Linked DNA regions of Idiomarina loihiensis L2TR. Each later gene encodes a partner of the first gene's protein in a complex. Links are inferred from orthologs where the notes say so. Each region holds a gene or a part of one and is shown in the gene's direction. Other genes may lie near its edges.

Region 1 (4,868 bases):
ATGCCAATCGGGCTTTTTCCCCACCGGACATGGGTTCGACCGACCGTGTGGCCTGATCACCGGAAAATCCAAAGTTGCCTAGAAAGTCACGCAGCTTTTGTTCAGTCGCTTGTTTATCAATGCGCTGCAAGTGCAGCAGAGCTGAGGCTGCCAAGTCCAGAGTTTCCAGCTGATGCTGAGCAAAATAACCAATGCTGAGACCTGGGTTAACCAACCGCTCACCAGCCATCGGCTCCAATTCACCCGCCAGCAGTTTAATCAGCGTTGATTTACCGGCGCCGTTTCGGCCAAGCAAGCCTAACCTAGTTCCCGGCACCAAATTTAGCTTAATCTGCTCAAGAATGGTGGTGTCACCATAGCCAGCTTTGGCGTCGCGCAGCGTTAGCAGTGGATTTGGCAGCTTCTCTGGTGTTAAAAAGTGAAAGTCGATACCACTTTCGGCGCGTAGTGGTGCCTGGTTAGGCAGCTTCTCAATAGCTTTTAAACGGCTCTGTGCTTGTTTGGCTTTGCTGGCTTTATAACGAAAACGGTCAACGTAAGCTTGTAAGTGCTGACGCATAACCTGAGCTTTTTCGTACTCGCTTTGTTGCTGAGCCATGTGCTCGGCGCGCTGCCGCTCAAACAGAGAGTAGTTACCGCGGTAGCTGTTCAGTTTTTTATGCTCAATATGCGTAATGTCGGTAGTGACCGAGTCGAGAAAGTCACGGTCGTGCGATATCAATAGCAGGGTTCCGTCGTACTGTTTTAACCAGCTTTCCAGCCAGAAAATGGCATCAACGTCCAGGTGGTTGGTTGGCTCATCCAGCAGCATTAAGTCGGCGCGGGCTATGAGTACCTGTGCCAAATTAAGGCGCATACGCCAACCACCAGAAAATGCTTTTACCGGCTGTTGCAGTTGTTCCTGAGTAAAACCAAGGCCAGCCATTAAACTGGCGGTTCTGGGCTGAATATCATAAGCTCCGATGGAAGCCAACTTGTCGTGACAGTGCGCAATGGCTTCGCCGTTGTTATCGCTTTCGGCCTGCGCGAGTTGCGCTTCCAACTGCCGAAACTCGGCGTCACCGTCCATTACGTAATCGATAGCGGATTTATCCAGTGCGGGAGTGTCCTGGGCTACGCTGGCAATTCGCCACTCCGCTGGCAGGTGAATATTACCGCTGTCGGCACTGAGTTCACCACGCAGCATGGCAAACAGCGAGGACTTGCCGCAGCCATTACGGCCTACTAAGCCAACGCGATGTCCCGGGAATACTTGTAAGTCACTGTCTTCAAATAAAACATCACCGCCACGCAATAAGGTGATAGCTTCAGCACGGATCATAAACTACTCTTCATTTTGTACAGCTGTTCAGCTGCGGTATCATAGACGTGTTCTGCTCACAATTCTAACACAGGAGCTGTTGTGGCTAGAGAAAAGAAGCGATTTATTGCCGGGGCCGTTTGCCCCAAATGCGATGCCATGGACACACTCATGCTCTTCATCGAAAACGATACCGAACAAGTTGAGTGCGTGCAATGTAAGCACCGGTTTAGTGAACCTAAAGAGCAGGGTGGTGGTAGCCAGCGTCAGTTTGATCAGGTCATTGGGGTGTTTAAGCCAGACTAAACAAATTGTAGGGAACCATTATGACAGACACCGACGGCAGCCGTTTTAGCAATTGTCTTTATCGCGTTGAGCAAGTACAGCAGGGCGAACAAAAAGCCGCTGAAGCCTGCTCGATGAACATGACGCAACTGATGTCGGCGGCCGGGAAAGCCGTTTTTCATCAGCTGCAGTCGTATTTTCCGGCACCGGCACGCATTGCGGTCTGTTGTGGTGAAGGCAATAACGGTGGTGATGGCTATATTGTCGCCCGGCTGGCTCAAAAAGCCGGTTATCAGGTGCAAGTTTTTGCGCTCAAACCCAATGTTGAATTGCCGGAACCAATGGAGTCTGACGCGCACAAAGCCCGCGCTGCGTGGCGTGAACAAGGGGGCAGTGAAAAGCCCTTGTTGGATTGCTCACCCGAGCAGTTTGATGTGTTGGTTGATGCTTTATTTGGTGTGGGTTTGAATCGTGCTCTTGAGGGCGACCCGGTAAGCTGGGTTCAGCGCGTGAATGGCAGCACGACGCCGGTGGTGTCAGTGGACGTGCCGTCGGGGTTAAATGCTGATACAGGTCATGTGCCCGGTGCTGCGGTTCGCGCTCATCTTACCGTCTGTCTGGTGGCGTTAAAGCGTGGTTTGCTGACCGGGAAGGCTCAAGAGCACACCGGTGAGTTAAAACTTGAAGATTTAGGTATTGGCAGCACGTTTAAACAGCAAAACGAAGCTAACTGGTTCAGAGTCAACGCCGGCCGGGTTGGTGGCTGGCTGGCGCCGCGTTCACGCTGCACTCATAAAGGTGAACAGGGGCATGTGCTAATTGTCGGTGGCCAGCCGGGTATGTCCGGAGCTGTGATACTGGCAATGCAGTCGGCGCTGCGTGCGGGAGCGGGCAAAGTGTCAGCGGCGTGTCATCCGCAGGTGCAGGCAATTGTTGCGGCAGCGCAGCCTGAAGCAATGGTACATGGCATAAAAGAAACCGATTCTCTTGAGCCGCTGCTGCGAGAAGCTTCTGCTGTTGCTTTGGGGCCCGGACTGGGACAAGGCTCCTGGAGTCAGGAGATTTTTTCGCAAGTGATGGAAACCGATGTGCTGAAAGTTATTGATGCCGATGGTTTAAACTTATTAGCGAGTAACCCTGTTCGTTCACCCAAATTATTACTAACTCCGCACCCTGGTGAAGCTGCACGGTTACTGCAAATGACGACCGACGAAATAGCGTCGGATCGTTTTGCTGCGGCAACAAAACTGCGCGAAAAATACGGTGCGCAGGTATTACTGAAAGGTGCAGGATCTTTGCTGGTAACCGACAGAGGAAGGTGTTTGATAGACCGCGGTTCTCCGGCAATGGCTTCCGGTGGTATGGGCGACTTGTTAACCGGACTAATCGCGGGCTTATTAGCGCAAAGAATGGCTCCGGCACAAGCGCTTATTGCAGGTAGCCTATGGCATGCTATAGCGGGCGAAGAGGCAGGAAAAGATGGTGAGAGGGGAACCTTAGCTTCGGATCTGTTGCCTCATATACGACAGTTGGTGAATGGATATGGAAGGGACGATGGCTGAGGTACACCAATGTGAACTGGCTAACGAAGAGGAAACGTTAGCACTTGCTAAGAAATTTTCACAAGTTTTACAGGCCCCTTTAGTGGTTTATCTGGAAGGTGAGTTAGGTGCTGGTAAAACGGCATTTTGTCGCGGTGTTATTCAGGCTATGGGGCATTCAGGGGCAGTGAAAAGCCCGACCTATACTCTTGTCGAGCCCTACCAGTTGCAAGGCTGGCGTATTCATCATTTCGATTTATACCGACTGGCCGACCCGGAAGAGCTCGAATATATGGGAATTCGTGATTATTTTTCTGAAGATACGTTAAACTTTATAGAGTGGCCCGATAAAGGCTATGGTTGGCTTCCCGGTGCGGACATTGAGATAAGAATCGAGTATGCTGGCACGGGTCGTAAACTAACTTTCAGTGCGCTAACTGAAGCCGGACAAAAAATAATTAAAACATTATGATGAAGCGATTTTGGGTGTTTTTGTTTGCCTGTGCTCCTTTGTGGGCCTGGGCTGACAACAGTGTAGACAGTGTGCGTGTATGGCCATCTCCGGATAAAACGCGGGTGGTTTTCGACTTGTCGGACACTCCCGATTATTCTTACTTTACTTTGTATCAGCAAAAGCCCTACCGGCTGGTTATTGATTTTAACAACACCTCGTTAAAAGCCGGCCTGGAGAATTTGGGCAAAGAATCGCTGCTGGTCGATAAAATTCGTACAAGTTCGCCTAAAAATGCCAACAGTACCCGTATCGTTATTGAGCTGGACTCCAAAAGCGATGCGAACTTGTTTACCCTGCCGGCGAATGAGTCTTATAAAGACCGGCTGGTCGTTGACTTACCCGGTAAGTCTATTGAGCGCAGCGGGCCGGCTAAATCCGTTTCTGAATTAAAAGACAGACGCGTAACTGTGGCTATTGATGCCGGGCATGGTGGTGATGACCCTGGTTCTATTGGTCCGCGCGGAACCTATGAAAAACACGTTGTCATTCGTATAGCTACTGCTCTGGCTAAGTTAATTAACGACGACCCGGGTATGCAGGCATATTTGATTCGCACCGGTGACTACTATGTTGGCCTTAACGAGCGACCGCAAAAAGCCTGGGATGCTAAAGCCGACTTTTTTGTTTCTATTCATGCAGACGCTTTTCGAACACCACAGCCCAGCGGTGGCTCGGTCTGGGTGTTGTCCAAACGCCGGGCAGAATCCGAAGTTGGTCGCTGGTTAGAAAATCGGGAGCAGCAATCTGAGTTATTGGGTGGCGTTACTGATATTTTGCGGAAGAACGGGCACGAACCCTATTTGGCAGAGACTCTGTTGGATATGTCAATGGACAGTTCCATTGCCGGGGCCTACAGTGCCGCGAAACATATAATCGACGAGATGTCGGCGGTGACAGAAATGCATAAGCATGCTCCACAGGCAGCTAGCCTTGCTGTGCTCAAATCGCCGGATAAACCGTCATTGCTGGTGGAAACTGGATTCATTTCAAATCCGCGTGAAGAGCAGTTGTTAACCAGTAATGCTCATCAGCAAAAGCTGGCGCGGGCTCTTTATAACGGGATCCGCCGTTATTTTGTCAGTAACCCAATAGACAATACCTACTTAGCTAACCAAAGCAGTTTTACTTATACCGTTAAGTCCGGAGATTCCTTATCGGTGCTGGCACAGAAGTATAATACTACCGTCAAAGCCATTAAAACCGAGAATAACCTGACCACCAGTAGCTT
Region 2 (4,581 bases), 1.8 Mb from region 1 along the record:
AACTGGAACTAACACTCCGCGATGTCGACGGCCGGCCGCTCGATACTCGTAAACTCAACCTTAGTCAGTTACAACCAGATTAGGCGGTTTACGGTGCTTTGTTGCCTGTTCGTAGGCGAAAGCCGCTTCTATGAGCGTGGCCTCAGAGCGTGCAGCGCCAAAGAAACTGATACCGACCGGCAGGGCGGGTTCGTCTCCAATTTGGATATAACCCATAGGCACTGATATGTGCGGGTATCCGGCAACGGCAGCCGGTGAACTGGCTGAGCCTGAATAGTTGTCGCCAAGTACGTGATCGATTTTCCAGGCAGGGCTTGTTGTCGGAGCTATTAGTAAGTCGATATTGTTCTCCTCAAGCATGGCATCGATGCCTTCTTTACCTGCCAGCTTTTTGCTTTTGGCCAACGCTTTCTGATAAGCGGCTTCGTCATCCTGAGCCTCTGCCATTTCAAAGAGCTCCTGACCAAATAGTGATAACTCCTGCTCAGGCAATTCATTATTTGCCGCTATCATATCGCTTAAATTGTTATAGGGCAGATTCGTGCTGCTCAGGTAAGCCGCCATATCCTGTTGAAACTCATACAGCAGCACGGTAAATTCATCGCCGCCGTATTCTCCGTAGGTTGTCATCTCAACGTTAATAATTTCAGCTCCCTGAGCTTCCATAATCGAGAGCTGTTGCTCGAACTGTTCGTCAAGCAAGTTGTTGTAACCCATTAAGTTACGAACCACACCAATACGCTTGCCTTCGAGTCCGTCTGCTTTTAAATGCGAGGCAAAATTCGTTTCAGTACGATAGCCTGCGGGGTCATCCGGATCGTAAGCTTGCATCGCATCCAGCATTAAGGCGGCTCCGGCTACGCTACGAGCCATTGGGCCTGCAGTATCCTGACTATGCGCAATAGGGATAATGCCGTCGCGACTGATAAGGCCCAGCGTTGGCTTGATGGTAACAATGCCATTAACAGCGGCCGGACAGGTTAACGAGCCGTCGGTTTCGGTACCTACCGCAAGTGCGACTAAATCGGCGGCAACAGCGGTAGCGGAACCTGCACTGGAGCCACAAGTAGAGCGAGTCGTGTCATACGGATTCACGGCCTGACCTCCAATAGCACTCCAGCCCGAACTGGAGCGGGTAGAGCGAAAATTCGCCCACTCACTTAAGTTGGCTTTGCCTAAAATAATAGCTCCGGCATCACGCAATTGTTCTACAAGAAAAGCATCATCTTCCGGGTAGTTTTCTGCGAACAATAATGAACCCCCGGTATTTGCCATACCGTCGGCGGTATCGATGTTGTCTTTTAACAGAACAGGAATGCCGTGCAATGGACCGCGAACCTTGCCTTGTTCGCGCTCGGCATCAAGCCGTCTGGCATCTTTCAGAGCATTCTCATTTACGCTGTTTACCGCTCGTAAATTCGCACCCTGACGGTTATGAGTATTGATGCGCTGCAAATAATATTGTGTGAGTTGTTCGGCATTTAAATCACCATTGGTCATGGTGTTTTGCAATTCGATAACAGAGGCGTCCTGCCAGGAAAACTTACCCTGCTCCGTCGGTGATGTCTGACAAGCCGATAAGGTCAGAATAAATAGAAATGCAACGAGTTGTCTCATGCTAAAGCCTTTGTTGTTTTTATGTTTTCATAAAGTGGCATAACTTTTCCTGTAAGGCGAGTCATGCGAATAAAAATCAGGTAAAATAGCGTCAATTGTCGGTAAATAGCAGAATTGGTTAGTATTATGCGGGTATTGGGTATTGAAACGTCTTGTGATGAAACGGGTGTTGCGGTGTACGACACCGAAAAAGGCTTATTAGCCCACCAGTTGTACTCGCAGGTGAAACTGCATGCCGACTACGGCGGCGTAGTGCCCGAGCTGGCATCTCGTGACCACGTGCGCAAGACCTTACCGTTGATTAAAGCTGCGCTCAAAGAGGCCGGGATTTCGCATCAGCAACTGGATGGTATTGCTTATACAATGGGGCCTGGGCTGGTTGGTGCTCTGTTAGTTGGTGCTTGTATTGGTCGTAGTCTGGCTTTTGGATGGAATTTACCCGCGGTTGGAGTTCATCATATGGAAGGCCATTTGCTGGCGCCTATGCTGGAAGAAAACCAGCCCGAATTTCCTTTTGTCGCCTTGTTGGTTTCCGGCGGGCATACTCAACTGGTTCAAGTAAAAGGTATAGGCGATTATCATTTGCTGGGCGAATCAGTAGACGACGCCGCAGGCGAGGCTTTTGATAAAACAGCTAAGCTAATGGGGCTTGATTATCCCGGGGGGCCGCGATTGGCTGCTTTGGCTGAACAGGGCAACAGCGATCGTTTTACCTTTCCCAGACCAATGACAGACAGACCAGGTCTTAATTTTTCTTTCAGTGGTTTGAAAACTTCTGCGGCTAATACTCTGGCCGCTAATGACAGTGATGAGCAGACCCTGGCGGATATTGCGCGGGCATTTGAAGATGCGGTGGTTGATACCTTGGTGATTAAATGTCGCCGGGCGCTAAAAGAAACCGGTTACAAGCGTTTGGTCGTTGCCGGTGGGGTCAGTGCCAATAAGCATTTACGCGCAAAACTTGAAGCTTTATTAGAAAAACAAAAGGGCCAGATATTTTACCCGCGTACGGAATTTTGTACTGATAACGGTGCGATGATCGCCTTAGCGGGCGCTCTGCGTTTAGAAGCGGGAGAACGTGAGCCATTGGCAGTGAAAACACACCCAAGATGGCCGATGACAGATTTGAAACCCATGGTGAATATTAGCGACGCCGTTTAAAGGCTTTTTCTTCGCCGGAGGACAAGCGCAGAATATTGGCCTGGTGACGCCAGAGTATTAATAGCGAAATCATAATAACCGGCACTGTGTATTGGGGTTTTATCCAATAGGCATAAAAGGGTGCCAGACAGACGGTTACTAAAGCCGCTAAAGAGGATACCCGGCTGACACGGAAAACCAGTAACCAGGTGGCAATGAGCAACAACGCCATTTCCCAGGCAACCGGAAACATAGCACCTAAGGCGGTAGCAACAGCTTTGCCGCCACGAAAATGAAAGTAAAGCGGAAAAATATGGCCAAGGCAGGCTGCAACCGCAATTAGCCCAAGGAAAAAGGGCTCAATGCCGAGAAAGTAAGAGCCCCACACCGGAACCATACCTTTTAAAACATCAAACCAAAGAGTTAATAACGCAGGGATTTTTCCGCCAACCCGGTAAACATTCGTGGCTCCGGGGTTGCCGGAACCTTCTTTGCGCGGGTCAGGTAAGCCCCAAAGCCGGCAGATAACCACAGCGCTACTGATAGAGCCCAGAAGGTAGGCTGAAAGTATCATCAGTAAAGTAAGCGCTGTCATGGGGTACGAATCCCTCGTTGGTTAAGGTAGACTGCGATTAAAACTCAATGTCCCTAGAATAAGCGGTTTTTTGGGCAATTACCACGGGTTAACACAAATGGAACAAGCAGATATTGATGTCGTTAGCATTGAAGGCTTAACCGTAGAAACCATCATTGGTGTCTATGACTGGGAAAAAGAAAAAAAACAGCAGTTGGTGCTGGATATTCAGATGAGCTGGGACAACCAGCGCGCGGCAGTTACTGACAATATTGACGACGCTTTAGATTATGCACTGGTGAGCGAGCGAGTGTCGGCCTGGGTAGCAGAGAAGCCGCGTCAGCTCATAGAAACGGTTGCTGAAGGCGTTGCCAGCCTCATTTTGAATGAATTCGGTGTGCAGAACGTTGAAGTGCGGGTGGCTAAACCCGGAGCTGTGCCTAATGCTAAAACGGTGGCTGTAAGCGTTCGCCGAAGTGTTTTCGACAGCCCATTTGGGTAAGAGGATAAGTTGTGGCGCAAGTTTTTCTCGGAATAGGTTCTAATACGGATCGTGAAAAACATATTCGGGCAGGGTTGAAAGCCATTGCAAAGAGCTTTACCTGGCAACAACGCTCAAGAATTTTTCGCAGTGCCTCGGTAGGGTTTTCCGGAAGTGATTTTTACAATCTGGTGGTGGAGGTAATAACCAACCTTTCTGTTACCGAAGTTCTGGCTGAATGCAAGCGCATTGAGCAGGAAAACGGACGGATTCCGGGCAGTGCTAAGTTCAGCCCGCGAACATTAGACATTGATGTCTTATTGTATGATGACGTTATTCGGGAGCAACAACCGCAGTTGCCCCGTGGCGAAATTCTTGAAAATGCCTTTGTGCTCTGGCCACTGGCTGAAATAGCCGGGCACCACCTGCATCCGCTTTTAAATGTGAGTTACGAGCAGTTGTGGGAGCAATACCAGCAGACTCATAAAGACTCACCGCAACAATTAGAGCCTATTAGCGACACTTCTTGGCTGGAAGGTTAATTCAATGCCTCAGCCAGTATCTGCTCACGCTGTTCGCGTAAAGCATCGCCCAGGGCTTTACCGGTAAAGCCCTGCTGCTGCAAAGTCCCAGCATTAAGCGCTGCGGCTTTTTCTGCCCCCGAACGTAACTTTTTATGCTGAGCAGCAATACTTTTCTGCTGCTTAGATTCACTATATTCAGCTTGCCGTAACTGTAGCAACTGCTCCAGCTTCTCCGGTCGGCGCCA

The links. The genes of interacting proteins can lie anywhere in the genome.
Region 2: the proteins of tsaE (region 1) and tsaD are in contact, whole or in part, in a crystal structure (PDB 6N9A), measured with the Thermotoga maritima proteins. The link is inferred for Idiomarina loihiensis L2TR from one-to-one orthologs. Residues at the interface, in WP_004082108.1 of Thermotoga maritima: Leu37, Gly38, Lys46, Lys57, Val59, Lys60, Ser61, Thr63, Phe64, Thr65, Leu66, Met67, Val69, Pro71, Tyr82, Arg83, Leu84, Asp86, Asp88, Phe89, Asp93, Ile128, Asp130, Glu131, Arg134; in WP_004082750.1 of Thermotoga maritima: Cys10, Asp11, Arg49, His50, Leu82, Gly84, Gly135, Gly136, Glu154, Thr155, Leu156, Asp157, Asp158, Ser159, Glu162, Asp165, Lys166, Arg169, Leu170, Tyr175, Lys213, Thr214, Leu217, Tyr218, Gln221, Arg222, Asn324.

What each region holds. Positions count from the first base shown.
Region 1 is NC_006512.1:335,131-339,998, forward strand. The notes cover bases 1,870-4,868. They hold tsaE (tRNA (adenosine(37)-N6)-threonylcarbamoyltransferase complex ATPase subunit type 1 TsaE), read left to right. Parts: upstream 1,870-3,139; coding sequence 3,140-3,598; downstream 3,599-4,868. Other genes in these bases: IL_RS01655 (bifunctional ADP-dependent NAD(P)H-hydrate dehydratase/NAD(P)H-hydrate epimerase), read left to right, coding at 1,870-3,147; IL_RS01665 (N-acetylmuramoyl-L-alanine amidase), read left to right, coding at 3,595-4,868. Also shown: IL_RS01645 (ATP-binding cassette domain-containing protein), read right to left, coding at 1-1,321; IL_RS01650 (YheV family putative zinc ribbon protein), read left to right, coding at 1,403-1,606; more of IL_RS01655, read left to right, coding at 1,627-1,869. UniProt on the Escherichia coli protein: Required for the formation of a threonylcarbamoyl group on adenosine at position 37 (t(6)A37) in tRNAs that read codons beginning with adenine.
Region 2 is NC_006512.1:2,100,311-2,104,891, reverse strand. What follows is about bases 804-3,760. They hold tsaD (tRNA (adenosine(37)-N6)-threonylcarbamoyltransferase complex transferase subunit TsaD), read left to right. Parts: upstream 804-1,743; coding sequence 1,744-2,778; downstream 2,779-3,760. Other genes in these bases: folB (dihydroneopterin aldolase), read left to right, coding at 3,450-3,760; plsY (glycerol-3-phosphate 1-O-acyltransferase PlsY), read right to left, coding at 2,762-3,352; IL_RS10135 (amidase), read right to left, coding at 804-1,617. In the rest of the region: IL_RS10140 (phosphodiesterase), read left to right, coding at 1-83; more of IL_RS10135, read right to left, coding at 61-803; more of folB, read left to right, coding at 3,761-3,833; folK (2-amino-4-hydroxy-6-hydroxymethyldihydropteridine diphosphokinase), read left to right, coding at 3,845-4,354; IL_RS10110 (CCA-adding enzyme), read right to left, coding at 4,351-4,581.